DNA from 2 places in the Inquilinus sp. OTU3971 genome. Region 2 is predicted to be linked to the other one. Evidence: riboswitches for the same ligand, from Rfam matches in the RefSeq annotation. Region 2 holds a riboswitch; the other holds the start of a gene.
What was found. Region 2 has a riboswitch for thiamine pyrophosphate ahead of thiE (thiamine phosphate synthase). Riboswitches for the same ligand answer to the same signal wherever they lie in the genome.
Positions count from the first base shown of each region.

Region 1: it holds a riboswitch for thiamine pyrophosphate, as region 2 does, so the genes downstream of both, thiC (phosphomethylpyrimidine synthase ThiC) here and thiE (thiamine phosphate synthase) in region 2, are expected to answer to the same signal.

Region 1 is NZ_JASATH010000060.1:11,234-18,485, reverse strand. Features, by position in the region: gene AAHM41_RS16785 (class I SAM-dependent DNA methyltransferase) at 1-767, opposite strand, end outside; gene AAHM41_RS16780 (CHAP domain-containing protein) at 861-1,367, opposite strand; TPP riboswitch at 1,540-1,655, shown strand; gene thiC (phosphomethylpyrimidine synthase ThiC) at 1,721-3,526, shown strand; gene AAHM41_RS16770 (phytanoyl-CoA dioxygenase family protein) at 3,682-4,578, shown strand; gene AAHM41_RS16765 (hypothetical protein) at 4,621-5,904, shown strand; gene AAHM41_RS16760 (MarR family winged helix-turn-helix transcriptional regulator) at 5,901-6,371, opposite strand; gene AAHM41_RS16755 (GNAT family N-acetyltransferase) at 6,439-7,035, opposite strand; gene AAHM41_RS16750 (M16 family metallopeptidase) at 7,056-7,252, opposite strand, start outside.
Region 2 is NZ_JASATH010000028.1:17,411-24,662, forward strand. Features, by position in the region: gene AAHM41_RS09785 (RNA-binding protein) at 1-1,410, shown strand, start outside; tRNA gene AAHM41_RS09790 (tRNA-Cys) at 1,764-1,903, shown strand; gene AAHM41_RS09795 (RtcB family protein) at 2,302-3,525, shown strand; gene rtcA (RNA 3'-terminal phosphate cyclase) at 3,615-4,637, shown strand; TPP riboswitch at 4,691-4,798, shown strand; gene thiE (thiamine phosphate synthase) at 4,857-5,519, shown strand; gene thiD (bifunctional hydroxymethylpyrimidine kinase/phosphomethylpyrimidine kinase) at 5,516-6,331, shown strand; gene mmsB (multiple monosaccharide ABC transporter permease) at 6,363-7,252, opposite strand, start outside.

The sequences.
Region 1 (7,252 bases), on a different contig from region 2:
AGGTAGCGGTGGCGGTCGCCCAGGCGCCAGCCTTCCCCGTCATGCGACTCCGCGGTCAGGGCGAACCAGCCGCCCGGCCGCAGCACGGCCCGCGCGGCGGCGAAGAGCGGCGCCAGATCGCCGATATAGACCGCGACATCCGCAGCCAGGACCAGGTCGTAACGCTCCGGCCAGCCCGCCAGGGCGGCGACGATCTCGCCCGGCTCCAGCCGGTCGTACAGCCGCCGCGCCATCGCCTGCAGGATCATGCCGGGCGACAGGTCGATCCCGTCCAGCCGGCGGCGGCGGTCGGCGAAGGCGGCGCCGGCCAGCCCAGTGCCGCAGCCGAGATCGAGGATGTCCAAGCTGCCCTCAGGAACCAGCCGGTCGACGGCACGGCGCAGCAGCGCCGGCCCGCGATAGTGCAGGGCGTCGACCAGCGACGTCTCGAAGCGCGGCGCGTACTGGTCGAACAGGGTGCGGACATGCGCCTCGGGCAGCTGCGCCGGCACCGGGGCGGCGCCGATCAGCGCCAGCCGCACCGCGGCGCCCATCCGGTCCTCCGGATCCAGCTCCAGCGTCGCCCGGTACGCCGCGGTGGCATCGCCGCCGGCCGCCTCCAGCGCCTGGCCCAGGGCGTAGCGGATCTCGACGTCGCCGGGGGCGATCTCGATGGCGGCGCGGATGGCGTCAGCGGCCTCGGCCGGCCGGCCGTCGGCGAGCAGGGCGAGGCCGATCTCCAGGCGCCGGCGCGCCCGCGGATCCGGGATGGGGAGGGGAAGGGTCATGCTGTGGCGTCCCATGCGCCACGGCCGCGCCGCAGTCGCGCGCGGGCTTATAGCCGAAGCGCCCCCGGATCGTCGAGAGGCACCCGAGACAGCTCAGGCACTGGTGGGATAGATGAAGCCGTCGGCCTCGTAGACGCCGCCATAGGCGCCGGTGTCGGGGTTCCAGAATCGCACCGCGGTCCAGTCGTTGCCGCTGGAGACGTCGATCACCGACTGCTCACGGTAGATCCGGCGCCGGGTCGCCCCGTCATTGCCCCAGTTGGTGTGCGACACGGTGATCTCGCGCGAATTGCGCACCGACACCACCACCGAGATGTGCCCGGCGCTCAGCCGGTCCGACCGGCCCAGCACCAGCACGGCGCCGGAGCGCGGCGCGCCGCCCTTGCCGTAGACGCCGTCGGCCTGGTCCCACCAGGTCCAGGCATCGCCCTTGATCTGGATGCCGGAGACGGCCCGGGCATAGGGCACACATTCCTCCGGCGCGTTGGCGGTGACGTAGCGGGCGACGCCGGCGCCGGTCGGGTTGCGCACGATCTCGCGCCCGCCGCCACAGGCGGCCAGGGCCAGCGCGACAGACAGCACCAAGGCATGTCGCAGCATCGTTCTCAACCGATGACTCAGAAATCCACCCCAATGTGTTGGAATGTAGATATTTTTAGGAATGCGGTCAAGATCGGGACGGAGCGGAGGGCTGGCGGCCTTCCGGGAAAACCAGGTTCACGGCGTCCGGCAGCTGCCGCTTGACATCCCATCCCGGCGCGCGCTCTGATCGGGGCGTTCCGAGGGGAGCTCCGGTAAGGAGCTGAGACACCACACCAACTGCGACGTGGGAACCCTTCGAACCTGATCCGGGTCGTGCCGGCGTAGGGAATGGAACCACATGCGCGCTCAGCCGCTTCTCCAGTCTTCCGTCTTTGGCACGCCCTCAATCCGTCCGATCGAGGAGGCCGTGTATGCCCAAGGACGTCATCCCCACAACCGTCACCACCGGCCCGCTGCCGGCGTCGCGCAAGGTCCATGTCGCGGGCGAGCGCAACCCCGACCTGCGCGTCGCCATGCGCGAGATCGTGCTGTCGCCGGAATCCGGCGAGCCGCCGCTCCGGGTCTATGACGCCTCCGGCCCCTATACCGACCCGGCGGCGCTGATCGACATCGGCGCCGGCCTGCCCGCGCTGCGGGCCGGCTGGATCGCCGCCCGCGGCGACGTCGAGGCCTATGACGGCCGGACGGTGCGGCCGGAGGATGACGGCCGCCGCTCCGGCGAGGCCGCCAACCTGTTCGAGTTCCCGCGCGGCGACCGCCGCCCCTTGAGGGCCCGCGGTGGCACCGCGGTGACGCAGATGGCCTATGCCCGGGCCGGGATCGTCACGCCCGAGATGGAGTATGTCGCCATCCGCGAGAATCTCGGCCGCGAGCGGACGCTAGAGCAGGCGGCGCGCGACGGCGAGAGCTTCGGCGCCGCGATCCCGGACTATGTCACGCCGGAATTCGTGCGCGACGAGGTGGCGCGCGGCCGGGCCATCATCCCGTCCAACATCAACCACCCGGAATCCGAGCCGATGGCGATCGGCCGCAACTTCCTGGTCAAGATCAACGCCAATATCGGCAACTCGGCCGTCACCTCCTCGATCGCGGAGGAGGTCGAGAAGATGGTCTGGGCGATCCGCTGGGGCGGCGACACGGTGATGGACCTGTCGACCGGCCGCAACATCCACACCACCCGCGAATGGATCCTGCGCAATTCGCCGGTGCCGATCGGCACCGTGCCGATCTACCAGGCGCTCGAGAAGGTCGGCGGCGTGGCCGAGGACCTGACCTGGGAGATCTTCCGCGACACGCTGATCGAGCAGGCGGAGCAGGGGGTCGACTACTTCACCATCCATGCCGGGGTGCGGCTGCCCTACATTCCCCTCACGGCGAAGCGGGTCACCGGCATCGTCAGCCGCGGCGGCTCGATCATGGCGAAATGGTGCCTGGCGCATCACCGCGAGAGCTTCCTCTACACCCATTTCCGCGAGATCTGCGCGATCATGCGGGCCTATGACGTCGCCTTCTCGCTGGGCGACGGGCTGCGGCCCGGCTCGATCGCCGACGCCAATGACGCGGCCCAGTTCGCCGAGCTGGAGACGCTGGGCGAGCTGACCAAGATCGCCTGGGAGCACGACGTCCAGGTCATGATCGAGGGCCCCGGCCATGTGCCGATGCACAAGATCAAGGCCAATATGGACAAGCAGCTGGCGGTCTGCGGCGAGGCGCCGTTCTACACGCTCGGGCCCCTCACCACCGACATCGCGCCGGGTTATGACCACATCACCTCCGGCATCGGCGCGGCGATGATCGGCTGGTTCGGCACCGCCATGCTCTGCTACGTCACGCCGAAGGAGCATCTCGGCCTGCCGGACCGCGACGACGTCAAGACCGGCGTCGTCACCTACAAGATCGCGGCCCATGCCGCCGACCTGGCCAAGGGGCACCCGGCGGCGCAGGCACGCGACGACGCCCTGTCCCGCGCCCGCTTCGAGTTCCGCTGGCGCGACCAGTTCCACCTCTCGCTCGACCCCGACACGGCGCTCGCCTATCACGACGAGACGCTGCCGGCAGAAGGCGCCAAGACGGCGCATTTCTGCTCGATGTGCGGCCCGAAATTCTGCTCGATGAAGATCACGCAGGAGATCCGGGCCTCGGCCGAGGCCGGGATGGAGGAGATGTCGGCGCGGTTCCGCGACGGCGGCAGCCAGATCTACCGCGCGGCCGAGTGACCGCCGGGCGGCCCGCGCGGGCCGGGAGGAAAATCATTCTTGGTGCGCGCGGAGACGACCGGTATAGGACTCGGAGCGGAATTTGACCGCTGGCGGCCCGGGGCGGGCGTCCGTCCCGGGCTGTCGTCGACGGCGCTCGGCGCGAGGAGATTTCGATGGCAGCCCTTTCCGACCATGCGGCCAAGGCCGGGCTGATGACCCGGTTCCTGCTGCAGCGCCGGTTCCAGCGGGTCGCCTGGCGCAACTGGGTGGCCGACCGGATTGCCGGCCGGGTCGGGCGCGGCCCGGTCTCCGGCACGCCGGAGGCCCGGGGCGCCGCCACGGCCCTGACCGCCGAAGGCTTCGCCATGACGCCCTGGCTGATGACCCCCGACCGGGTCGCGGAGATCCGGCGCCACTTCGCCGGGCACCCGTCCTTCAACCCCTACAAGCCCGAGCACGGCACCTTCCAGGCACCGGAGCAGGCGCCGAAGGGCACCCATGTCGCGCATTTCCGGCCGGAGGTGGTGGTGAACGCGCCGCACGCCCTGGCGATCGCCAACGACCCGGCGGTGCTGGAGGCGGTGCAGGCCGCCCTCGGCTGCAGGCCGACGATCAGCTACATGGCCGCCTGGTGGTCGATCGCCGGGGACGAGGAGGGGCAGCACGCCGAGCTGTTCCATCGCGACTATGACGACTGGCGCTTCATCAAGCTGTTCGTCTACCTCACCGATGTCGATGCCGGGGCCGGGCCGCACATCTATGTCCGCGGTTCGCACCGCGAGGATCGGCTGATGCCGATCCGGCGCTATTCCGACGCCGAGGTCGAGGGCGCCTTCGGCCGCGAGCGCTTCGTCCGGTTCGAGGGGCCTGCCGGGACCAGCTTCCTGGAGAACACCTTCGGCTTCCATCGCGGCCAGCCGGCGCGGACCTCCGCGCGGCTGATTTTCCAGGTGGTCTACTGCCAGGGCCCGATCCTGTACGGCCCGCTGCGCCCGATCGTCGAGGCCGGCCGGGTGGCGCCGGGCCTGACGCTCGATCCGCACGTCAACCGCGTCTACCTCCGGGCCTGACCCGGATGATGATCCCAGGGTCGTCATGAGCCGCCCCCGGCCATGGCGTTGGCGATGAACCTCGCCCGGGTCAGGGCGGCCGGCGGCCAGGCGGCGCTGTTCCTGCTCGCCTTCGCGCTCGGCAAGGGCTCCGCCTTCTTCGGGCCGCTGCTGCTGTCGCAGGTGATGAGCATCCAGGACTACGGCACGGCCGAGCTGGGGCTCAGCATCGGCGTGATCGGGGCGCAGATCCTCAGCCTCGGCATCCCGGGCGCGGTCCCGCAGCTCGTGCTGATCCGCAAGGACGACCGGGTCCTCGACCTGCTGTTCTTCGTCGTCGCCACGATCGGCCTGATCGGCCTGGGCGGCGCCGCCATCGCCTGGGCGATCGCAGGCCCGCTGCTGCCGGTTTTTGCCGGCGTCGCCATCGCCGCCGCCGGGGCGCAGGTCGCCGCCAGCGTCTACTACCGCGCCATGGGGCGCCGCTTCGGCATCCTGGTGGCCGACAACCTGGCGCTCTATGTCTTCCTGATCGTCGGCGCGCTGGTCTTCCTGGCGCTGTGGCGGGTGCCGCTGGCGCCGGTGGTGCTCGGCTGCGGCGCCGCGGCGCTCGGCTTCACCCTCTTCGCCCTGATCGGCCTGGCGCGCACCATCCGGCCGGGCTTCTTCGCCGCCTATGCCGACGCCCGGCGGATGGGCTTCTTCATGATGGTGAACTCGCTGGTCTATTTCGCCATCGTCAACAGCTCCCGCGTCCTGGTCGGCTTCTTCCTGTCGGTCGAGGCGGTGTCGGTCTATGCGGTCTGCTTCCGCATCTCGGCGGCGATCTTCCTGGTGCACCAGCTGATCGTGACCGCCTTCTTCAAGATGCTGTACGAGGCCTCGGTCGAATGGTTCGACCGCTTCTACCTGGTGCTGCTGGCACTGACCATGACCGGGGCCGCGGTGATCCTCGCCGGCTTCGAGCTGTTCGGCGCCGACCTGCTGCCGGGCTGGCGGGCGCATCTGTCGGAGATGTCGCGGCTGCTGCCCATCGTCTGCATGCAGACGATCTGGTGGGTGTCACTGGCCCATGTCGAGCTGCGGGTCAACCGCGCCCTGATCTCGAAGCAGGCGACGATCTGGCTGCTCGGCTGCGCCGGGGTGATGGTCGCGGCCCTGGCGCTGCTGCAGGCGCTCGAGCTCCTGACTCTGTCGACGGCGGCGCTGGTCTTCGCCGCCACCTTGTTCATCGCGCTGCACATCCAGCTGACGCTGCTCAAGCGCAACGGTGTGGCGCTGCCGCGGATGCGGATCGCGCTGTTCGCGCCGCTGGTGTTCCTGATACCGGCCTGGCTGCTGGCTTAAGGCTCTCGCTTGGAGCCGCTGGACCACAGCCGGCGCAGCTGCTCGACGAAGCCCTGGCTCTCCTGCAGCGCGCCGAAGAACTGGGCGTCGGCCTCGCGCACCCGCGGCATGGCGGCGTTCAGCACCTCGGCCCCCTTGGCGGTGACCCGCAGCTGCCGGGCCCGGCTGTCGGTCGGGTGCGGCGCCCGGGCGATGAAGCCGCCGGCCTCCAGCGACCGCACCACCTGGCTGGTCATCATCGCGTCGGTCTTGCAGAAGGCGGCCAGCCGGGCCTGGGTGACGTCGCTCTCCTTGCGGCTCAGCCAGGCCAGGCCGGCGAGCAGCACGAACTGCACATGGGTCAGGCCGAGGGGCTCCAGCGTCGAGCGCTGCAGCCGTTGCCACTGGTTGGCGACCTGCCACAGCAGGAAGCCGGGGCTGTTCTCGGGGCGCAGGGTGCGCGAGAGGGTGTCCCAATCCAATGCCACGTGCCGCGTTCCGCCATAATTTTGCCCTGACCCTAGGCGCGCAGAGGAACGGCATCAAGCCGGATGGTCACGGGGCCGGATGGAACTCGGTGTCGACCAGCCCGAACAGCAAGTGATCCCGCCAATCTCCATCGATCTTGAGATAGGCGCGGGCCTGGCCCTCATGGGTGAATCCGAGGCGCAGCAGCAGCTTCTGGCTGGCCTCGTTGTGCGGCAGGCAGGCCGCCTCGATTCGGTGCAGGCCGAGCTGGTTGAAGCCGAAGGCCACCGCAGCTGCCGTTGCATCGGTCATCAGCCCCTGCCGGGCGAAGCGCTCGCCGATCCAGTAGCCGATCGAGGCCGACTGGGCGACGCCGCGGCGGACGTTGGAGAAGCCGATGCCGCCGACCAGTTGCTTGCTGTCGCGCTCGAAGATCAGGAAGCCGTAGCCCTCGTCCTGCCGCCATTCGTAGATCTGGCGGCGCAGCCGGCGCAGATAGGCGGCGCGGCTCAGCGCGTCCTCCGGCCAGGTCGGCTCCCATGGCATCAGGAAGCTGCGGCTGTCGCCGCGCAGCGCCACCCAGGGGCGCCAGTCGCGCAGCCGCGGCGGCCGCAGATAGGTCCGCCGGCCGTCGATCCGGACCGGCGGAAGGGTGCCGAGCCCCGTTCGGAAAAAGCCGATCACCGCCGCCCCGCTCAACGCCGTCAGCCGATCCGGGCGCGGATCGCATCGTAGCTCTCGAGCCGGCCGACCGGCCCGAGCGCCGCCAGGGTGGGGGCGGTGCGGAACACGCGCTCGGCGACCCGGCGCACCGCGGCGGCGTCGATCGCGTCGATTTTCGCCACCACCTCCTCCGCCGGCACCGGGCGGCCGAAGATCAGCATCTGCTGGCCCAGCTGCT
Region 2 (7,252 bases):
TACGCCGATGCGCGGGAGCAGCTGGACCAGGTGCTCGCCCTCGCCCGCGAGGTCGAGCCCGGATTCATCGCCCGCACCGCGGTTTACGCCCGGGAGCGGGGGCACATGAAGGACATGCCGGCCCTGCTGGTCGCCCTCCTGTCCACCCTGCCGTCGCCCGACGTCACGCCGGCCTTCCGGCGCGTGGTCGACAACGGCCGCATGCTGCGCAGCTTCGTGCAAATCATGCGGTCGGGCGCCGTCGGGCGGAAGTCGCTCGGCACCCGGCCGAAGCGGCTGGTGCAGGAGTGGCTGGAGCAGGCCTCGGACCTCGAGATCATGCGGGCCGCGGTGGGGCAGGATCCCTCGCTGGCCGATGTGATCAGGATGGTCCACCCGAAGCCGGCGAACCCGTCGCGCCAGGCGCTGTATGGCTGGCTGATCGGCCGGCCCTACGACGCCGCGGCGCTGCCGGAGGTGGTGCGGGCCTTCGAGGCCTTCAAGCGGGATCCGTCGGCGCCGGTGCCGGACGTGCCCTTCCAGATGCTGACGGCGCTGCCGCTGACGCGGGAGCACTGGGCGGCGATCGGGGAGAAGGCCGGCTGGCACATGCTGCGGATGAACCTGAACACCTTCGCGCGCCACGGCGTGTTCGAGGTGGACGGGTTCGCCGAGCGGGTGGCGGCAAGGCTGCGCGACCCGGAGGCGATCCGGCGCGCCCGGGTGTTCCCGTACCAGCTGATGGCGGCCTACGCCATGACTGGCACGGGGGTGCCGACGGTGGTGCGTGAGGCGCTGCAGGACGCGATGGAAGTCGCGGTCGGCAACGTCCCGACGCTGGCCGGCCGGGTGGTGATCTGCCCCGACGTGTCGGGGTCGATGAGCTCCCCGGTCACCGGCCACCGCGCCGGCGGAACGACTTCGGTGCGCTGCATCGACGTCGCCGCGCTGGTGGCGGCGGCGGTGCTGCGGGCCAACCGGTCGGCCCGGGTCATGCCATTCGAGCGGGATGTGGTCGAGATCGACCTCAACCCGCGCGATGCGGTGATGACCAACGCGCGGAAGCTGGCCGCCATCGGTGGTGGCGGCACCAACTGCTCGGCCCCGGTCGAGCGGCTGGTGGCGGAGCGCGCAGCGGTCGACCTCGTCGTCTTCGTCTCGGACAACCAGTCCTGGGTCGATGCGGCGAAGCACCCGCACCAGGGCACCGGGCTGATGCAGGCCTGGGCCCGGCTGAAGGAGCGCAATCCCGAGGCCAGGCTGGTCTGCATCGACATCCAGCCCTATGCCACGACGCAGGCGCAGGAGCGGGCGGACATCCTCAACGTCGGGGGCTTCTCCGACGCGGTGTTCGACGCGATCGCCGCCTTCGCCGAGGCCGGGACGGGCACGGAGCGCTGGGTCGACGAGATCGAGCGGATCGTGCTCTGACGGATCGGGGCCGGACGTCCAGAAGACCGGGCGCCCGGCTCCGGCCGGGAGGAATGCCGTCGGGACTACATGCAGGACCCCGCAGGCGGGCCGGGCAACCGGCTGCGCTCGGGGCACCGCTTCGGCGGGTTGTCCCGGCACCCCTCGTCCTCCTGGTTGGAACCATGGCGAATGCCGTGCGGGAGTACATCCACCCCAGAGCGTGGCGTGCCGGAAACACGCCTCCGACCCCGTGTCGGAAGCTCGCCTCCCGCACCACCTCGTCGCCATGGCCAACCGTGTTTCGTGACGAATGCCGGCGGAATTCCATCTGTCGCAAGTTCGAATCCTGCCGGGTCCACCACCTCACTGCGGGCCCGTAGCTCAGAGGGTAGAGCAATGGTTTCGCCATCCCTCGTCGTCACAGCCTCGCGCGGCGAATGCCTGCGGGAGTCCATTGGTCAGAGCACCTGCCGCAAGGCAGGTGGCGGCGGTTCGACTCCGCCCCGGGCCGCGAGGTCCGGTAGCTCAGGAAACGCTCTCGCGAACCCTCGTCGCCGCCCCCATACAACCGTTTGAAAGGACCACAGATCGCAGCGAATGCCGGCCGGGATTCCATCGGGTAGCGGCGCAAGCCGTGAGGTTCAAGTCCTCGCCCGCATAGCGGTTCGCCGCGGCGCGGGAGATCCCGCCATCCCTTGTCGCTGCACCCGAACGCATGGCGAATGCCGATGGAACTCCATGGATTCTTAATCCCCTAGCCGCGGGTTCGAATCCCGCCGGGCCTATCCCTCACGGGACCGGCCCGTAGCTCAGCGGTAGAGCAGGAGCCCGCCCGGGCCTCGGTCCGGGCGGGCACGCGTTTCATCACCCTCGTCGCCATGCGGCCTTCTGGACTTAAGGACACGCATCATGGACCGGACTTACGACCTCCTCACCGAAAGCTTCGCCCCGGCGCGCGGCACGCGCGCCAAGCCGGTCAAGATGTGGACCCGCGGCGTGCCCGTGGACGACGGCTCGCGCCAGCAGCTGCTGAACACCGCGACCCTGCCGTTCATCCACAAGCATGTCGCGGCGATGCCGGACGTGCATTACGGCAAGGGCGCGACCATCGGGTCGGTCATCCCGACGCGCGGGGCGATCATCCCGGCGGCGGTCGGCGTCGACATCGGCTGCGGCATGTGCGCGGTGCGCACGACCCTGACCAGCCACCAGCTGCCGGACAGCCTGTCCGGGCTGCGCTCGGCGCTCGAGGCGGTGATCCCGGTCGGGATGGCCGATCACGGGCAGGACGTGCCGCGCGCGGCGGAGAACGCCTGGTACTCGTCGTTCAAGCAGCGCTACGACGCGCTGCAGCACAAGTACCCGGCGATCTCCACCCGGCATTCGCCAGCGCGGCAGATCGGCACGCTGGGCGGCGGCAATCACTTCATCGAGGTCTGCCTGGACCAGGACGACCGCGTGTGGGTGATGCTGCATTCCGGCTCGCGCGGGGTCGGCAACCGCATCGGCAGCTTCTTCATCGCCGCGGCGCGCCGGGAGATGGAGCGGCTGTTCATCCACCTGCCGGACCGGGACCTGGCCTATCTGGCCGAGGGCTCGGCACTGTTCGACGACTACATGGACGCGGTCGGCTGGGCGCAGGACTACGCCCGGGCCAACCGGGACGTGATGCTGAAGCAGGCGCTGGCGGCGATGGCCGCCGCCTTCACCGAATTCGGCGTCACCGACGAGGCGATCAACTGCCATCACAACTACGTGGAGCGGGAGCATCACTTCGGCGAGAACGTCTGGGTCACCCGCAAGGGCGCCGTGCGCGCCCGCGAGGGGGACCTGGGCATCATCCCGGGATCGATGGGGGCGCGATCCTTCATCGTCCGCGGCAAGGGCAACCCCGACAGCTTCTGCTCCTGCTCCCACGGGGCCGGGCGGGTGATGTCGCGGACCGAGGCGAAACGGCGGTTCACGGTCGCCGACCATGAAGCGGCCACCGCGGGGATCGAATGCCGGAAGGACGAGGGCGTCATCGACGAGACGCCCAAGGCCTACAAGGACATCGACGCCGTGATGGCCGCCCAGTCCGATCTGGTGGAGGTCGTGCACACGCTGCGCCAGATCGTCTGCGTCAAGGGATAGCGAACGCCACGGGCAGCGGTCCGGGCAGCCGGACCGCTGCCTGCCGTTGCTCGTGGTCGACCGACAAGAACGATAAGAAAGAACCGACCATGATCACGATCGACGGATCCGAGGGCGAGGGCGGGGGGCAGATCCTGCGCTCGGCCCTGACCCTGTCCCTGGCGACCGGCACCCCGTTTCGGATCGAGAGGATCCGCGCGGGGCGCGCCAAGCCGGGGCTGCTGCGCCAGCATTTGACCGCGGTGAAGGCGGCGGCCGAGATCGGCCGGGCCGCGGTGACGGGGGCCGAGCTGGGCTCGACCGCGCTCGGCTTCGCGCCGGGCACGGTCGCGGCCGGCGAATATGATTTCGCCATCGGTTCGGCCGGGTCGACCCTGCTGGTGCTGCAGACCGTGCTGCTGCCGCTGGCCCTGGCGAACGCGCCGTCGCGGCTGCGGCTGCAGGGCGGCACCCATGCCATGGGCGCGCCGAGCTTTGATTTCGCCGACCGCGCCTTCCTGCCGCTGCTGCACCGCATGGGCTTCCATGCCCAGGCGGTGCTGCGCCGGCACGGCTTCTATCCGGCGGGCGGCGGCGTGGTCGAGGTCGAGGTGATGCCGCGCGGCCAGCCGGCGCCGCTGGTGCTGGAGCGGCGCGGCGCCCTGGTGTCGCAGCAGGTGGATGCGGTGGTCACCCATCTGCCGCTGCATATCGCGGCGCGGGAGACGGCGACCGTCGCCAAGGCCCTGCGCTGGCGGGACGAGGCGCTGGCCCCGGTCCGCGCCGTCGCCGCGGAGGGGCCGGGCAACTGCCTGACCGTGACGGTGGCGCATGAGCACGCGACCGAGGTCTTCACCGGTCACGGCCAGCCCGGCCTGCCGGCGGAGGATGTCGCCGCCGCGACGGCAAAGGCGGTGCGGCAGTATCTCGCCAGCCGCGCCCCGGTCGGGCCGCATCTGGCGGACCAGCTGCTGCTGCCGATGGCGCTGGGCGCGGGCGGCCGGTTCGTCACGGTGCCGCCGACGCCGCACACCCGCACCAACATCGCGGTGATCGAGGCCTTCCTCGGCGCCCGGATCGTGGTGACCCGCCACACCGGCCGCAGCGTGCTGGTCACGGTGCCGGCGCGGTGAGCGCGAGGCCGGTGCGCTTGACACCGGCCTTCCCGGCTTGCGAGCCTGTACCCGGAAGTGACACGGGGTGCCCGCCGAAGTTCGATCCGGGGGGCTGAGATCATACCCGTCGAACCTGATCTGGGTCATGCCAGCGAAGGGAGCCGTCACGCGATGCCCATCGGGCCCCGATCCCCAGGATCGATCGCCGACTGCTCCCTCCACTGGAGGAGGAGCGGAATGGCTGTTGCGGCACCGGAATCGAGGCGGCGCTTCGACCTGTCGGTCTATCTCGTCACCGACACGCGGCTGAGCGGTCCGCGCGGCGTTGCCGCCGTGGCCGCGGCGGCGGCGCAAGGTGGCGTCACCATGGTGCAGTTGCGCGACCCCGACGCCACGACGCGCGGGCTGATCGCCGCGGCCGGGGCGCTGCAGGCGGTGCTGGCGCCGCACGGCGTGCCCCTGGTGATCAACGACCGGGTCGACGTGGCCCTGGCGGTCGGCGCCGACGGCGTCCATCTCGGCGACCGCGACATGCCGGCGGCGACGGCGCGGCGCCTGCTGGGCCCTGGCCGCATCGTCGGCGTCACCGTGCATGACGCGGCCGAGGCGCGGGCGGTCGACACCGGCGTCGCCGACTACGCCGGCATCGGCCCGGTCTTCGCCACCACCACCAAGGCCGAAGCCCGGCCGGCGATCGGGGTCGAGGGCTTCCGGGCGCTGCGCCGGCTGCTGCCGCTGCCCGCCGTCGGCATCGGCGGCCTCGACGCGGCCCGGACCGCCGAGGTGATCGCGGCCGGGGCGGACGGCGTCGCCGTGGTGTCGGCGATCTGCGCCGCGCCCGACCCGGAGGCGGCGGCCCGGGCGATCGCCGCTGCGGTGACGGAGGGGCGGACGCGATGATCCCGCCCCGCACCATCCCCAACGTCCTGACCATCGCCGGCACCGACCCCTCGGGCGGCGCCGGCATCCAGGCCGATCTGAAGACCTTCTCCGCCCTCGGCGCCTATGGCTGCGCGGTGATCACCGCCCTGGTCGCCCAGAACACCCGTGGGGTGCAGGCGGTGGAGCTGGTGTCGCCGGCCTTCGTCGCCAAGCAGATCGACTGCCTGCTGGCCGATGTCCGGATCGATGCGGTCAAGATCGGCATGCTGGCGACCGGCGAGATCGTGCGCGTGGTGGCCGACGCGCTGCGCCGGCACGGGCTGACCCGGGTGGTGGTCGACCCGGTGATGGTGGCGAAGAGCGGCGACCGGCTGCTGGATCCCGACGCCGTGGCGGCGCTGCGCGAGGAACTGCTGCCGCTGGCCACTGTGGTTACCCCGAACCTGCCCGAGGCCGCCGACCTGCTGGGCCGCACGCCGGCCGAGCACCGGGACGAGATGCCGGAGATCGCCGCGGCGTTGCTCGATCTCGGTCCCCGGGCCGTGCTGTTGAAGGGCGGCCATCTGGCGGAGGCGGAGAGCCCGGACCTGCTGCTCATGGCGGCGGGGTCGCTGACCCTGGCAGCGCCGCGGATCGCCACCCGCAACACCCACGGCACCGGCTGCACCCTGTCCTCCGCCATCGCGGCCTTGTTGCCGCAGCGGCCGGACCTGGAGACGGCGGTGCGCGAGGCGAAGACCTACCTGACCGGGGCGCTGGCCGCGGCCGACCGCCTGTCCGTCGGCGGCGGCCACGGGCCGCTGCACCATTTCCATGCATGGTGGGGGTGACCGAGCCGGCCACCCCCGCTGCTGCGGCCGCTCAGCCGACCTTGTTCTTGTTGTAGACGTCGAAGGCGACGGCGGCGAGCAGCACCAGGCCCTTGATCACCATCTGCAGGTCGATGCCGAGGCCGAGGATCGACATGCCGTTGTTCATCACGCCCATGATGAAGGCGCCGATCACCACGCCGGTGATCTTGCCGACGCCGCCCGAGGCCGAGGCGCCGCCGATGAAGCAGGCGGCGATGGCGTCGAGCTCGTACTGGTTGCCGGCCTGCGGCGTCGCCGAGGTCAGGCGCGCCGTGGTGATCAGCCCGGCCAGCGCCGCCAGCACCCCCATGTTGACGAAGGTCAGGAACACCAGCTTCTCGGTGTCGATGCCGGACAGCTTGGCCGCCTTCTCGTTGCCGCCGACGGCGTAGATGCGGCGGCCCAGCGTGGTGCGGGTGGTGACGAAGGCGTAGAGCACGACCAGCACGCCCATCAGGATCAGGATGTTGGGCAAGCCGTTATAGGTGGCCAGCAGATAGCCGAGCCCGGCCAGCGCCACCACCGTGGCCACGTTCTTGATCACGAAGAACAGCAGCGGCTCCTGCTCGACCCCGTGCTGGATCTCGTTGCGCCGCTTCTGGACGTTGAACCACACCAGGATCAGCGGCACGGCCAGGCTGATCAGCAGCGTGGTGATCCAGACCTTGCCGTTGCCGGTGAACAGCTCCGGCAGCGACCCGAACGGCTCGAAGATGAAGCCCGAGGACATCTTCTGGAAGTCGACCGGCACCGGACCGGCGCGCTCGCCGTTCAGCACCATGATGCAGAGGCCGCGGAAGGCCAGCATTCCCGCCAGGGTGACGATGAAGGACGGGATCTTGCGGTAGGCGATGAAATAGCCCTGGGCCGCCCCGATCACCGCGCCCAGCACCAGGCAGG